One region of the Cellvibrio sp. PSBB006 genome, then DNA from elsewhere that is predicted to be linked to it. Evidence: predicted binding sites of a transcription regulator. Region 1 holds the regulator's gene; each other region holds the start of a gene.
The links. The regulator FNR, encoded in region 1, switches genes on or off when oxygen is low (the NO sensors DNR and NnrR bind a similar motif). The targets are predictions, from matches to a motif close to TTGATNNNNATCAA.
Positions count from the first base shown of each region.

Region 1 (5,232 bases):
TCCCGAATTGTTTTGTAACCGGGCGCCAGCTTCGTCAACCAGGCGTCCACACGCTCATGCAACAACCGGCCAATGTTGGTTTTGATCAGCAGGCCGATCACAAAAAATGTACTCAATACGATAATAATGGCAAGAATATCCGCCATATATTTAGCCAGGGGTGTAATGCTCACCAGCCAGCCGCTCAACGGGCTGATCATCCCGGTAATAAAATTAAACAGCCATTCGAGCAGGAACAGAAAAATCACAAACGGCAGCACGACCATAAAGCCGCCGAGCAAGGTAAAACCGATGAAGGATTGAAGCCGCTGGGCGCCAGTCCTCTGTCTCAAATAATCACGAAACGCCTGGATCTTTTGCATAAGTTTTACTCTGGGGGTTTCCCTGTCACAATAAGCGCTGAATAAACGTATAAAGGTTGATCACACAGTGAAAAGCATCATCTTGTTTTGGTGGCTATTCTGCCTGAGCGGGCCGCTGATAGCTAACGCAGAAACCACGGTAGCACATACGTCAGGCGTGGTTCATTTCGATTATCAAGTGCTGGCACAACGTTCACATAAACCCACGCTCTTTACCCAAGGGCTGGTGCTGGATGGTGATACCTTCTATGAAAGCAGCGGCTTGTATGGCCGCTCCATGCTGGTCAGCTATCCCCGCACTGAACCGGACAACAAATGGGCCCAGCTCACCGCCAATTTCACCCAAAAAGATAAGCTGCCTGATCGCTACTTCGCGGAAGGCCTGGCGCTGCTGGACGACAAACTCTATCTGCTCACCTGGCAGGAGGGAATCGTCTTTGTTTACGACCGCACCACTTTCAGCGTTATCGACCGCTGGCGTTACAGCGGCGAAGGCTGGGGGCTTACCCACAATGGTAAATTATTAATTCGCAGCGACGGCAGCGAGCACCTGTATTTCCATTCACCAACAGATTTTAGTCTGGAAAAGACCCTGGATGTAAACGAAGAAGGACGGCCGGTGCAGCGCTTGAATGAGTTGGAATTTATTGAGGGTTATGTATGGGCCAATGTCTGGCATGAGAATCGCCTGGTACAGATTGATCCCACGACAGGCCAGGTAGTCGGTTCACTGGACCTTACCGCCCTCACGGCGCAGGTGGATATCGAATCCAGTGAGAGCGTATTAAATGGTATTGCTTACGATACGGAGCACGAAGGATTGTGGGTGACGGGCAAACACTGGCCCACAATGTATCTGATAAAACTGATCAAACCGGTAGCCAGCGCAGCGGATCAATGACTGCTGTCATTCAGTAAATTTTTAAAACACTCCCGGTAAAAACAACAAAGCCGCATCGAAATGCGGCTTTGAGTACATCAGTCGTAAAACCTAGAGACCGATGACGTTTTCAGCTTGTGGGCCTTTTTGACCTTGCTTAACGTCGAACTCTACTTTTTGACCTTCGGCCAAGGTTTTGAAACCTGAACCGCTGATAGCGCTGTAGTGAACAAAAACGTCTTGACCAGCATCGCTCTCAATAAAACCGAAACCTTTAGACTCGTTGAACCACTTAACAGTACCAGTACTTTTAGACATAAAAAACCTCAATGCTCTTTAGCTGAGTAAATTAAAAATTGCCACCTTGGCATCTGTGCTGACTGATCACATCTTACTTATGAAGAACAAAACGAGGTTGCTAATAGATGTACTGCTAGAACAACGATGTACCATAAATAATGCTGCATGTTTGCCAGCCGAGGCACTATATACCCGACTTAAAGCTCAAGTAAAGCCCCCTTTAATGTGATGCGTTAGCCTGCACACCGAGCGTCGCGAGGCGAAACAGAAGTGCGACAAGGGGTGCGACAATTTGTCACCTTTTTACCCGCACAACGCTGTGCCAATCTTAAGCTGCGGTAATCCGGCCGGCGTTTACTTTGTAAGTGAATGGTAAACGACAAGAGCCCGGAAACCATCGGCAATTAACAGAAGATCGCAATGATTAAAACTAAAAACAGCTTTTCTTTTTTATACCATTGGCATCAACGCATCGGCCTGGTGATGTGCATCGCCGTCATCGCCTGGGCCTTGAGCGGTCTGGCTCATCCGCTGATTTCACGCATCAATCCCAAGCCGGTATTTACACCGCCCACCGTGCCCTTGCAGTGGCAGGATGTTGCGCCAGTCGAGCATCTGGTGAAGCAATATGATCTCCGGCATATTCTTCATCTGCGCCTGTTTCAATGGCAGAACCGACCGGTTTATCGTATTCATAGCGACCAGGGTATTGCCTACTTTTCTGCTACCGATCTCACGCTAATTGAACACGGTGAAAAACGGTATGCCGACTTTATGGCGCGGCATTATTTGGGTGACTCCACGTCGCCGGTGATTGATGCTACTCCCATTGAACAATTCGATTCCGACTATCTGTACATCAATCGTTACCTCCCGGTTGTGCGGGTAAATTTTGAGCGTGCTGATAATGCACGCGTATATATCGATACCCAACAGGGACGATTGGCGACCATTGTGGATAACAACAAATCCATCACTGGTGCGTTTTTCCGCGCACTGCATTCCTGGACCTGGATTGATTCCCTGCCCCTGCGACAAAGCCTGATGAGCATCTTCCTGGTGTTGGGTTTTTGTACTGCCGCCTTTGGTCTGGTGCTGTACATCAAGAGCTGGCGTCTGGGTATGTTTCGCAAACAGATCAGTGCGCACCAGCATCATCCTGTGTCACGCAAGATCCATCGTCACCTGGGGGCAACCGTAGCGATCTTCGCGATGGCGTTTTGCCTCAGTGGTTTATTTCATCTACTGGTACGCGACAAGTCTGACCAACCGCAACCAGCGCAGCCGCTGACAATTAACGCAGCAGATTTGCGCCTGGATATGAGCGCGTTGCAGCGTGTACTGGCTCGCGATGACATCCTGGATATACAACTGGCACGCATCGGTGCGGACCTGTATTGGCAGCTGCGCGAATTTACACCGCCGGAACCACCCGGCGGGGAACATCATCACCATCACGCTCACCATGCCCATGAACAACCTCAGAGGGATGCCGTCCGCTATCTCCACGCCACATCCGGCGCGCTACTGGATCAGGGCTGGCGCAGCCATGCCGAGTCATTGGCCCTGGCGTTCAGTGAATACCCGGCAGACAGCATTAAAAATATTCGCCTGGTAAAAGGCTTCGATAATGAATATGGCTTTGTGAATAAACGCTTACCGGTGCATGCGGTGGATTTTGCCTTGCCGGGAAATCCCAGCATCTATGTGGAAACGGCTAGCCATACCCTGGCTGCCGCCATCACCGATGTGGATCGCCTGGAGGGTTACAGTTTCGGTTACCTGCACAAATGGCACTTTGCGGATTTTCTGGGGAAGGATATTCGGGACATCCTGACATCATTAGTTGCATTGGCGATCATGATGGTGTTGCTGCTCGGCGCCTATCGCTACTGGGCTACGCGTGCGCGCCGTAAACGGACGGCGATTGATTGAGAGTGTACAAGTGAAATCTGTTTACCCCACCAGGTAAAGCTGCAACAATTGGGCGCTCTCACGGGTCACATCCTACCGAGGTCCTTCCATGATCCATATCCAGGTTGTAGATACCTCTCCCACTTCTCCTCATTGCGCGCACGACAAACGAATTTCCTGTGGCAACTGCCGCCTCAATACCCTATGCCTGCCCATCAGTCTGCATATCGATGATATTGACCGATTGAACGACATTGTCCAGCGCAGCAAACCTTTGCAAAAAGGCGAGTACCTGTACCGCGCGAATGATCGTTTTTCCTCGCTGTTTGCCATTCGCTCCGGAGCCGTAAAAGCCATCACCCTGAGTGATAACGGTGAAGAACAGGTTACCGGCTTTTATCTGCCGGGCGAGGTCGTGGGAATGGAAGGCCTGGCGGAAGACCGCTACACCAACTCCGCCATTGCCCTGGAAACTGCCTCCATCTGCGAAATTCCGTTTCACAGCATGGAAGAACTCAGCACCAGAATTCCTTCGTTACAGCGTAATATTTTTCAGTTGATGGGCCGTGAGATAACCCATGACCAACAAATCATTACCCTGCTGAGCAAAAGCACGGCAGAGCAACGTATTGCGACATTGTTGATGAGTATTTCGACACGCAACCACCGTCGCCGCCTCTCGGCGATGTCATTTTCCCTACCGATGTCGCGCACCGATATCGGTAACTTCCTCGGCCTGACCATTGAAACCGTCAGCCGGGTTTTCACTCGCTTGCAAAAACTGGGCATTCTTGAGGTTAATCGCAAAGATATTGCGATTAACGACCTAGACGAGTTGCGCAACATCGCAAGCGGCGCCGAATAATTACTAAGGATACCCATGACCCCCGCTGAACAACTTCAGGCTACCTTGGCTGATTTCGATGCAGCCAACCAACAAGACCCTCACCAGGAAATCGTCAACGGTCAATCTGTTCCCAAAGAGTGGATCTACGGCCAACGGATGAGTGAGCAGCTCGCACGCTTTTGTCCAGACGCATCCATCACCCTGCAACTGGCTGCACGTTGCCAGCATATTTGCCGCTGGAAGATTCCGCGCAGCGATTACCCGATGGATCGCCAGGGCTACAAACGGTGGCGTAGCGACCTGGCACAATTTCATGGCGAAACCGCCGCCGTCATCATGCACAACAAAGGTTATGACGAGGCGGCCATTCAACGAGTGAAGGATTTGTTGCTCAAACGCGGGTTAAAGCGTGACGAGGAAGTGCAGGCACTGGAAGACGTGATTTGCCTGGTCTTTCTGGAATACTACCTGGAAGAGTTTGCAGCCAAGCACGACGAAGAAAAGCTGATCGATATCATCCGCAAAACCTGGAACAAAATGTCACCCAAGGGCCATGAAGCTGCCTTGCGCCTGCCATTATCGGAGGCCATGTTGCAATTGGTTACCAAAGCGTTAACACCCTAAACCCAACCACTATCGATACCCTTCATAACAACCATAAATGGAACTCCGCTCATGTACCTGATGCTCAAGCATATCCATATGACAATGGCCGCTTTATCGTTTATCGGCTTTTTTATTCGCGGTATCTGGATGTGGCGACAATCGCCCTGGCTGCATAAAAAACTGGTAAAGATCCTGCCACATATCATTGATACCCTGTTGCTGATCAGCGCCTTTGCACTCGCCGGCGTCCTACGCTATTCGCCCGGCGATCATCCGTGGTTGATGACCAAGATTGTCCTGTTGGTGGTTTACATCGTTCTTGG
Region 1 covers NZ_CP021382.1:79,745-84,976, reverse strand. The annotation lists gene CBR65_RS00405 (DUF502 domain-containing protein) at 1-362, opposite strand, end outside; gene CBR65_RS00400 (glutaminyl-peptide cyclotransferase) at 430-1,263, shown strand; gene CBR65_RS00395 (cold-shock protein) at 1,354-1,560, opposite strand; gene CBR65_RS00390 (PepSY domain-containing protein) at 1,963-3,477, shown strand; gene fnr (fumarate/nitrate reduction transcriptional regulator Fnr) at 3,566-4,321, shown strand; gene CBR65_RS00380 (DUF4202 domain-containing protein) at 4,337-4,927, shown strand; gene CBR65_RS00375 (SirB2 family protein) at 4,979-5,232, shown strand, end outside.

Region 2 (5,232 bases), 1.9 Mb from region 1:
CGGTCGCAATATGAATCGCCGCGTCGAGGTGTGGACGCTCTGATAGGGCGCTTCGAAATAATGAATGAAGTGTATCGGTCTGTGTAAGTGCTCCGTAATCCGTTTGTCATTAGGCCTTTTGTTTCGAAAACGCATGAATACATCCCTGTAGCTCCTTCAAGTCATCCCTGACTTGAAGGTTTCGAAACAAAGGCCTAACGCCAAACTCACCGTGTGCGAGTGTCAACTTCAGCTTTCTAGCCGTAAAGAACTTCCTTCAAATCACAACAGCTTCTCAATATCTTCTACCAGATCTTCGGGTTTCGTAGTAGGCGCATAACGCTCAACTACCCGCCCTTCGCCCGTCACCAGAAATTTGGTGAAATTCCATTTAATCGCCTTACTGCCCAAAATACCCGGCGCAGCCTCCTTCAAGGCAACAAACAGCGGGTGCGCATCATCACCATTCACATCCACCTTGCTGAATAAAGGAAAGGTCACCCCATAATTCATCTCGCAGAACTGTGAAATCTCCGCGTCACTGCCGGGCTCCTGGCCGCCGAACTGGTTGCAAGGAAAGCCCAGTACCTGCAAACCCTTGTCGCGATACGTTTGCCATAAATTCTCCAGCCCTTTGTACTGTGGCGTAAAGCCGCACTCGCTGGCGGTGTTAACAATCAGGTAGGCCTTGGCGGGGTAGTCGCTTAAGCGGGCTTCGCGGCCATCGTTGGTGGTGCAGGGGATGGTTAAGAGTTCGTTGCTCATGGTGAGTTCTCCTTTAATGAAGTGGTGGCTAGTGTGCGCCCGGATGCTCGGTGGGTAAACGGCCGTTTACTTGAGAATCGTTGCCAAATGAAACATATCCACACAAAAAATGGGTAAACCCGTTACAGGGCGGTGGGAATTTGCACTTTTTACGAGTACAATCCCGCGCGCTGATTCGGTGCTGGTTTTCGCGCCGTGCAGGTCCTCATTCTCCAATAGTTCGTCTCGCGGGAGCTTCCTATGTCATCCATCAAGAAAGTGGTTCTGGCCTACTCCGGCGGCCTTGATACGTCAGTAATCGTTAAATGGCTGCAAGAAAACTACAACTGCGAAGTGGTGACCTTTACCGCCGATATCGGTCAGGGTGAAGAAGTAGAACCGGCCCGCGCCAAAGCCCAGGCGTTGGGTGTCAAGCAAATCTATATTGATGACCTGCGTGAAGAATTCGTGCGCGATTTCGTGTTCCCCATGTTTCGCGCCAATACCATCTATGAAGGTGAGTACCTGTTGGGTACGTCCATTGCCCGTCCGCTGATTGCCAAACGCTTGATCGAAATTGCCAATGAAGTGGGGGCCGATGCCATCTCCCACGGCGCTACCGGTAAAGGTAACGACCAGGTGCGTTTTGAGCTGGGCGCCTATGCACTTAAGCCGGGTATCAAAGTGATCGCGCCCTGGCGTGAGTGGGATCTGACTTCCCGCGAAACACTGATGGCTTACTGCGCCAAGAACAATATTCCGGTGGATTTCAACAAGAAAAAGAAATCTCCCTATTCCATGGATGCCAACCTGCTGCACATCTCTTATGAGGGCGGCGTTCTGGAAAATCCGTGGACTGAAGCTGAAGAAGATATGTGGCGCTGGAGTGTGTCTCCGGAAGCTGCGCCAGACAAGGCCACTTACATCGATCTTACGTACGAAAAAGGGGATGTTGTCGCCATCAATGGCGAAGCTATGTCGCCTGCGACCGTGCTGGCAACCCTGAACAAGCTGGGTGGTGAAAACGGTGTGGGTCGTCTGGACATCGTGGAAAACCGTTACGTGGGTATGAAGTCCCGCGGTTGTTATGAAACCCCCGGCGGTACTATTTTGTTGCGTGCGCACCGTGCCATTGAATCCATCACGCTGGATCGTGAAGTGGCGCATTTGAAAGACAGCCTGATGCCGCGCTACGCCGAGATGATCTATAACGGTTACTGGTGGAGCCCGGAACGCAAGATGTTGCAAACCGCTATCGACGAGTCACAACAATTTGTTAACGGTGACGTTCGCGTAAAACTTTATAAAGGTGCTGTGCATGTGGTTGGTCGCCGCTCGGCGGACAGCCTGTTCGATGAGAAGGTTGCAACCTTCGAGGACGATGCCGGTGCTTACAATCAAAAAGATGCAGAAGGCTTTATCAAGCTGAATGCACTGCGTATGCGCATTGCGGCTAACAAAGGTCGCACACTGCGTTAATTCTTTGGGTTTACCACGCGGTAAGAGCAGCATTTTTTAAATGCTGCTCTACACTGTATATATTTTGGGCAGTTTGATGTCGCCCTGCACGCGCTAAAGTTCCAGCTTTATCCGCTGTCGCGCCATCAGTGACGGATCAGTTATTAACGGAGTGTTATCCCGGGGATTCAACTTGATCAGGATCAATATCGATAACCTCTCTTTTACGCACAATGGCACCCCGGAAGGGGGAAACCTTGTGCGGTTGATACATCTTCTTTTCTTGAACGTAACCCTTTTCTTTATCGCATCGGGAATGTCCTATGAGTAGTAATACGGCAGTAGCCACTGACCATCCGGTCTATGATTACAATGTCGTGCGCCAATTCGCCATTATGACCATCGTTTGGGGTGTCGTCGGTATGGGTGTTGGTGTGCTGATTGCGGCCCAGCTGTTTTGGCCGGAATTAAACGACATCTTTCAACCCTACACCCACTTTGGCCGGCTGCGTCCGCTGCACACCAATGCGGTGATCTTCGCCTTCGGCGGTTGTGCGTTATTTGCGACTTCCTATTACGTGGTCCAACGGACCTGCCAGACCCGCCTGTTCGGTGGCTGGCTGGTGCCGTTTACCTTCTGGGGTTGGCAATTGGTGATTGTGCTCGCGGTGATTACCTTGCCGCTGGGTTACACCACTTCCAAGGAATACGCCGAGCTGGAATGGCCGATCGACATTTTAATTGCGATTGTGTGGGTGAGTTACGCGATCGTGTTCTTCGGCACGATCGTCAAGCGTAAGACTGATCACATCTACGTGGCCAACTGGTTTTACGGTGGATTTATCCTTACCGTTGCTGTGCTACACATCGTCAACAGTGCCTTTACGCCGGCTTATTTCATGAAGTCCTACTCCGCCTATGCGGGCGCGGCTGATGCCATGGTGCAGTGGTGGTATGGCCACAACGCGGTCGGTTTCTTCCTGACTGCCGGCTTCCTCGGCATGATGTATTACTTCGTGCCCAAGCAAGCGGGCCGTCCGGTTTATTCCTATCAGTTGTCCATCGTTCACTTCTGGGCGTTGATCTCTATTTATATCTGGGCCGGTGCCCACCATTTGCATTACTCGGCATTACCGGATTGGGCGCAAAGCCTGGGTATGGTGATGTCCCTGATCCTGCTGGCACCCAGCTGGGGCGGCATGATCAACGGCATCATGACCCTGTCCGGTGCCTGGCATAAGCTGCGTACCGATCCGACCTTGCGCTTCCTGGTGGTGTCTTTGTCCTTCTACGGTATGTCTACCTTTGAAGGCCCGATGATGTCCATCAAGACAGTTAATGCGCTGTCGCACAATACCGACTGGACCATCGGCCACGTTCACTCTGGTGCTTTGGGCTGGGTGGCGATGATTTCTATCGGCTCGATTTACCACCTGCTGCCGATCCTGTTTGGCCGCAAGGAGATGTTCAGTGTGCGCCTGATCAATGTCCACTTCTGGCTGGCGACTATCGGCACGGTGTTGTACATCGCGTCCATGTGGGTGAACGGCATCATGCAAGGGTTGATGTGGCGCGCGTTCAACGCCGACGGCACCTTGACCTACAGCTTTGTTGAAGCCGTACAAGCCAGCTACCCCGGTTACTTTGTGCGCTTCCTCGGCGGCGCCGTGTTCCTGGCGGGTATGTTCCTGATGGCCTACAACGCGTACCGCACAGCCAGGACACCGGAACCCGAAGTGGTCCCGGCTGATCCGGCAACTCAGGCGGCGTAAGGGGATATTTGATGAAAGGTCATGACATAGTAGAAAAAAATATTGGCTTGATGACTGTGCTGGTCATTGTGGCCATCAGCTTCGGCGGCCTGACGCAGATCGTGCCGCAATTCTTCCTGAAAGAAACCACCACGCCCGTGGAAGGTTTGAAGCCATTACCAGCGTTGGTACTGGAAGGCCGTGATATCTATATCCGCGAAGGTTGCCATGTGTGCCACACGCAGATGGTTCGCCCCTTGCGCGCAGAAGTTGAACGTTACGGCCATTACTCGGTAGCGGGTGAGTCGGTTTATGAGCATCCGTTCCTATGGGGCTCCAAGCGCACCGGTCCGGATCTGGCGCGTGTGGGTGGTCGTTATTCTGACGACTGGCACAAGGTGCACCTGTTCAACCCGCGCATCGTGGTGCCGGAATCCAATATGCCGGCCTTCCCCTGGCTGTACGACAATATCCTGGATGGCAAGCACACCGCTGCCAAGATGCGTGCGCTGAGCCGCGTGGGTGTCCCTTACACCGAGGAAGACATCGCTGGCGCTGAAGCGGCCGTAAAAGGTGTATCCGAGATGGATGCCCTGGTGGCCTACTTGCAGCAATTGGGCACGCTCCTGAAAGAGAAGCGTTGATGATGGACGCAGGCACTCTCGGCGCAATTTCTACAGTATTGGTGATGATCGCCTTCTTCGGCGTGTGCTGGTGGGCCTTTGCCCCCAAGCGCAAAAAGCGCTTTGAAGAAGATGCCAAACTGCCCTTTGCTGATGATGACGCGGCGGGCAAAGCACACGAGCAGAACGATCATCCCGGTGATGATTCAGACAGGCGGAATTGATTATGGGTACATTCTGGAACCTTTGGATTATTGGCTTGACCCTCACCAACCTGGCGTTGGTGTTGTGGGTACTCTTGGCCAACCGCAAGGTAGCGGTAAGCGATCAGGACGAAGAAGAAAACAAAACTACCGGTCACGTCTACGACGGCATTGAGGAGTATGACAATCCGCTGCCGCGTTGGTGGTTCATCATGTTTATCGTGACCTTTGTCTATGCCGGCGTTTACCTGCTGGTATACCCCGGTCTGGGTTCCTGGCCGGGCTTGTTCGGCTGGACCTCGGTAAAAGAACTGCGCGGCCATCAACAGCAGGCCGATGCACGTTACGCCGATACTTTTGGCACCTACGCCAATACACCTATCGAGGAGTTGGCCCAAAATCCCGACGCCATGAAGATGGGCCTGCGCCTGTTTTCCAACAATTGCGCAGTGTGCCACGGCGCGGATGGCGGTG
Region 2 covers NZ_CP021382.1:1,942,926-1,948,157, reverse strand. The annotation lists gene CBR65_RS08060 (substrate-binding domain-containing protein) at 1-43, shown strand, start outside; gene CBR65_RS08055 (glutathione peroxidase) at 262-744, opposite strand; gene CBR65_RS08050 (argininosuccinate synthase) at 985-2,202, shown strand; gene ccoN (cytochrome-c oxidase, cbb3-type subunit I) at 2,505-3,953, shown strand; gene ccoO (cytochrome-c oxidase, cbb3-type subunit II) at 3,965-4,576, shown strand; gene CBR65_RS08035 (cbb3-type cytochrome c oxidase subunit 3) at 4,579-4,779, shown strand; gene ccoP (cytochrome-c oxidase, cbb3-type subunit III) at 4,782-5,232, shown strand, end outside.
Region 2: ccoN (cytochrome-c oxidase, cbb3-type subunit I) is a predicted target of FNR. The motif match lies at 2,375-2,388, and genes of this name have one in related genera.

Region 3 (5,232 bases), 440 kb from region 1:
AGCGCCAATGAACCTTGCGTAAGATGGCGCGGCACATTGAACAATGCATCTTCCGCGATTGAAAAAATGGTAGGAATCACGGCAAAGCCCATCGCAATACCAACAACCATCGCATTGCGTTGATCATAGGTAATGCCATTGTCAGTAAACCACTGACGCATACTGCCGTCGAAGAACAAGACCTCCACGTGAGGGCTGGCAGCGACACAAGCCCAGCCTGTCAACAGGATCGGGATAACCAGAATTACCGCTTCCCATCCGTCGGGTATCAGGTTGCGAATGGCAGCGGGTAAGCGGCTCCAGAAAAATGCAACCATTAGCATCATCACCGGCATCAGAAAAAGAATGCTGAACGTTGCCGGCAAATGATTTTCAATGAAAGGAGCCAGCCATAAACCGGCAAGGAAACCGAGAATAACCGTCGGCAAGGCTTCCATAATCTCAATAGTCGGCTTCACGTAACCACGCAGCTTGGGCGTCATAAAATACGCGCTGTAGATGGCTCCCATGATGCCCAGGGGAATGGCGAATAACATGGCGAACATTGCCGCCTTCAGTGTACCAATCGAAAGCGGAACCAAGCTCATCTTGGCTTCCGATTCATCGCTACCGGATGAGGCCTGCCAAATATATTCCGGTTCTGAACGGCCTTCGTACCAGACTTTTTGCCACAGTGAACTGAAAGAAATTTCCGGGTGTTTATTCCACACATCCGCAACATGGATTTGGCGATTTTCATCCATGACCAGCAACCGGCCATTAATGGGCGATATCGCTAAATGCTGGATTGCAGTATCGGCGATGGGCTCCACTAGTAATGTGCGCGAAGAGGTTCCGTAGTATGCACCAATGGTTCCTTGATCATCTCCCACCCAAAAACCGCGACGGTTGTGTTCCGGCGCAATGGTCGTCACCTTGCCGGGTAGTGGTTCAAAATCCCGTACCGGTTTGATGTGGTATTGATTGTCCGCGTCACGCACCAAAAACCATTGGCTGACGCTGCCAGTATCAGTACCTATAGCAACCGATCCGGTGCCGATCAGAAATTGCATGGCGGTGACCTGACCGCGCTCTGTCGGCACCCCTTCACGACGTTGGATATCGTTTGGTTTAGCAATATCGAATAAATGAAGATTGGCGCGATCATCAGCAATCAGCAGATGCTGTCCTGTGCTGTCCAGCTGAATAAACTTCGCTTGCGCGCCGTCAGGCAATGCAGGCATCGGGTAAATTTCCTGCGTCACTTTGGTGATGCCAAGAATGTTGGTTCGCGCTGAGAAAACACCGAGCAGCAAGCGATTGTCGGCAGTGGCGGCTGCGATGTATATGGCATTCGCGCCTTGCTGTATGGCCACCTGATTCAGCGCCGCGCCCTGTTCATCCAATTGAATAGGTTTATCACCCAGCGGGTATGCCAGACTGGGGGTCACCAGACGCTCGTCGTTCGGGTAGCTCAGTTTATATTCCGGTTTGGCAACACCAATCTGGCCGTTGGCAAAGCCGTATATCACTAGGCCATCTGCCGCTGTGCCAGTACCAGTTGCCGTCAGCTCAGCCTGTTCCGGTACGGGCATCTGCTCGGTCAGGCTCACGACACCATCATCGGCCCGAAAAAAGCTGACGCTACCAAGGCGATTAAAACTAGCGCCAATTTCTTCGTAGCGCTCCAGAATGAGGTGGATTGCAGGATCATCCACTGATGCGACACTGGCCTGGTAAGTCTTTTGTACGTCAACGGAACTGCTGCGTAATAAGGGAAAGACTTCGGAGAATAAATAAAGAAAGATAAGCCCCAGTGCGCCAACCACTGCCATTCCGGCCGCCGCAACGCCGTATCGTGAGACAGCATCGCGAATATTGCGGATTTTTCGCAAGCGAGCCCGCTGGCGTGCATCTGGCATCAGGCTTGGTGGGGTCTGCTCAGCGGTGGAGAGTAGCTCTGACATGATCAAAAGGTCCCGGGCAAGAAGAGTTCTGTGCGCCTTTCTGATGGCGTGGGAATCCTAACAACCAAAAATGACACTTTTGTTACAAAAACGCATTACTACAAAAATGTTTCATTCTGATTGCTAAATAATGACATTGTTTTTAACTGCACCAAAAAAACAAAACCGCCGGCATTTGCCAGCGGTTTTATTCACATTTGGAAAGTACTGTTTATCACAGCTGTAGATCTTTCATTGCTTTCGCGGATACTGCGGCAGGCAATGGAATATAGCCATCACGCACAACCACTTCCTGCCCTTGCTTGGAAAGTACCATCTTCAGGAACTCCGCCTGAAGCGGATCAAGCTTGCGGTTAGGATGCTTGTTAATGTAGACAAAAAGCGTACGCGCTAAAGGATAAGAACCGTCCAGCGCGTGATCGGCATCAGCAGGAGAAAATTCATCACCGGCCTTGGCAGCCAAAGGAACAGCACGAACACCAGAAGTAATGTAACCAATACCGGAATAACCGATACCGTTGATCGACTCTGAAACACCTTGTACAACAGAAGCAGAACCTGGTTGTTCATTGATGCTTGCTTTGTAGTCACCACCACACAGGGCAACATCTTTGAAGTAACCATAGGTACCTGATACGGCGTTACGGCTGTAGATAGTGAAGTCACGATTTGCCCAGCCACCAGTCAAACCCAGCTCGCCCCAACGGGTAATGTCTTTATCATTGCCGCATTTGCGGGTTGCAGAAAACACCGCATCTACTTGCGCAATAGTCATACCTTTGATTGGGTTATCTTTATTTACGTATACCGCTAACACATCGATAGCTACCGGCACAGCGGTGGGCTTGTAGCCATGCTTGGCTTCAAACGCTTCAATTTCAGAGGACTTCATCTCCCGGCTCATGGGGCCGAAATTGGACGTTCCTTCCGTCAGGGCTGGTGGCGCGGTAGAAGAACCAGCACCTTGAATCTGAATATTTACATTAGGATAAAACTTGGCATATTCCTCAGCCCAAAGTGTCATCAGGTTATTCAACGTATCTGAACCGATACTGTTGACGTTACCTGATACACCGGAGATTGCCTTGTATTCCGGCAGATCCTGATCAACCGCTGCTTGTACCACTGCTGCACAAGCCATGGAACCGACCAAAGCCAGTCCTGTTAATAATTTCTTGGCGTTCATTGAGCGCTCCTGAGTTCATTTGGATACAAAGACTTAAAAACTCGTCTGCTGACAGGTGAGTAATCTCATCCCTGCGATGCACTCTAACGGGGCTTTGTTACAGTTATGTGACGAACCCACGCTTGCTTCATAAAAACGTCATATGTCATTTTTATGAACCCCAAATGAAAAACGGGCAGCATAAGCCACCCGTTTTTATGATCAAGTAAATAAGCTTTTTATCAGTTTGTGTATATCGGCCCAAAGCCTGAGCCCCACACAATAACGGTCGCGACCAGTACCACAACCGCAAGTACAAGCCCCACCGTAATGACCGAGCTGGCGTAAATGAAGCCGCGCTCTTTTGGTATATTCATCAGGATTGGAATACCTTCATAAATCAAATAAACGGAATAACAGGCGGCCACAATAAACACACTGGCAACGACCCATAATTGCGGATACAACAAGATGATGCCGGCCAACATCATAGGCGCTGATGAATACACAGCCAAGGCGGTACCTTCGTAATGACGTTGGTGGGCGTCATCGGCAACCCCAAAACTACGCGACATCCAATTGATGTACTCACCCAAAATATAAACGGCAACCAGCTGCGCCACATAGGCGCCCAAGCACAACCACAAAGCGCTTTGTGCAGTGAGTTTTACCACGCCGCCATTACCTACACTCCAACCTATTTGGGTTACACCGAAATAAGCTGCAATAACCGGAATCAATGCTAACAGTGGCGTGTGAACTAAAAACACTCGGATAAACGAGTGACGCTCATTGCGAATTCTTTGCCATTCACGATCAGGATTGATAAAGACACCGAGGGTATGCTGCAACATCGCCATAAAAATACTCCAGATAATTCATTTTTATTAGAACGCGTTTAGTATCAGCCAGTTATTTCAGGCTCACAAAGAAGTTATCGAGATATTAGATAATCGGTAATCAACAATAGTTCTAATAAATAGCACTTAGGTCTAAGTGCTATTTCATTTAGATCAACAAAACTGGAGAAGAGACAACAAGGTTAACGATTGGTAACACTCATCAACATTGATGTTGGCCTTAGTAACAATGCCTATTTAACGACGCGCAAACTGGGGCGTTTTTGAGAGCTATCAGCACCACCCGCCGGGGTTGGCTCGGGAGGTGATGGCGGACGGGTATTGGACTCAGCTTCAAACATCATGCCTTGCCCGTTTTCACGTGCGTATATCCCTAACACCGCACCACAGGGAATAAAGAGATCAAAAGGCACACCGCCGAAACGGGCGCTGAATGAAATAGCCTCCAAACCGATAAACAGATCCTTCAGGGCAGACGGAGCAATATTCAGGATAATTTGACCGTCTTTGTTGACATATTGTTGCGGTACTTCGACGCCCTGGACGTGGGCGTCCACCAAAATGTAGGGCGTGCAATTGTTGTCGACTATCCACTCATATAAAGCACGAATCATATAAGGCCGACTGGATGTCATGGACATGGGATCACTCACTCCATTGTTACGTATCGTTTAGCGCGTTGACTGCTGGATGGATTTAGATAACTGCACAATCATGCCTTGAACATTTCTCGCTCCGGCTCCGTCAGGCTGGATTGAAATGCTTCTCGTTGGAACAAGCGCTCCATGTAATTCAGCAGTGGTTGTGTCTGCCTGGTTTTGGGTAATTCTATTTCCATCAATGACAAGCGCCACAGGATAGGACCAAGACAGCAATCTACGATCGTAAAATCATCGCTCATGAAGAACGGCTTTTCGGAGAAAATAGGGGCAATACTGACAAAACTTTCTTTTAAATCCTTGCGCGCCCGAGCGACATGCTCTTTGTTTTTGCTACCCAGAATCGTATCAACTAAAGGAGACCAATCACGCTCCAGACGATACATCCACAAACGACTCTTGGCACGTGCCACCGGATATACGGGCAACAACGGAGGATGCGGGAAGCGTTCATCAATATATTCCATGATGACCTTGGATTCATAGAGCGATAAATCATCCCGATCAACCAGGGTTGGCAAGGTATTGTAGGGATTTAAATCAGCCAACTCTTCCGGCTTGTGTTTAAGATCAACATCCACTACTTCTACAGTGACGCCTTT
Region 3 covers NZ_CP021382.1:4,891,953-4,897,184, reverse strand. The annotation lists gene CBR65_RS20420 (ABC transporter permease subunit) at 1-1,946, opposite strand, end outside; gene CBR65_RS20415 (PstS family phosphate ABC transporter substrate-binding protein) at 2,161-3,132, opposite strand; gene CBR65_RS20410 (Yip1 family protein) at 3,354-3,971, opposite strand; gene CBR65_RS20405 (ClpXP protease specificity-enhancing factor) at 4,205-4,612, opposite strand; gene CBR65_RS20400 (glutathione S-transferase N-terminal domain-containing protein) at 4,684-5,232, opposite strand, start outside.
Region 3: CBR65_RS20410 (Yip1 family protein) is a predicted target of FNR. The motif match lies at 4,115-4,128, and genes of this name have one in related genera.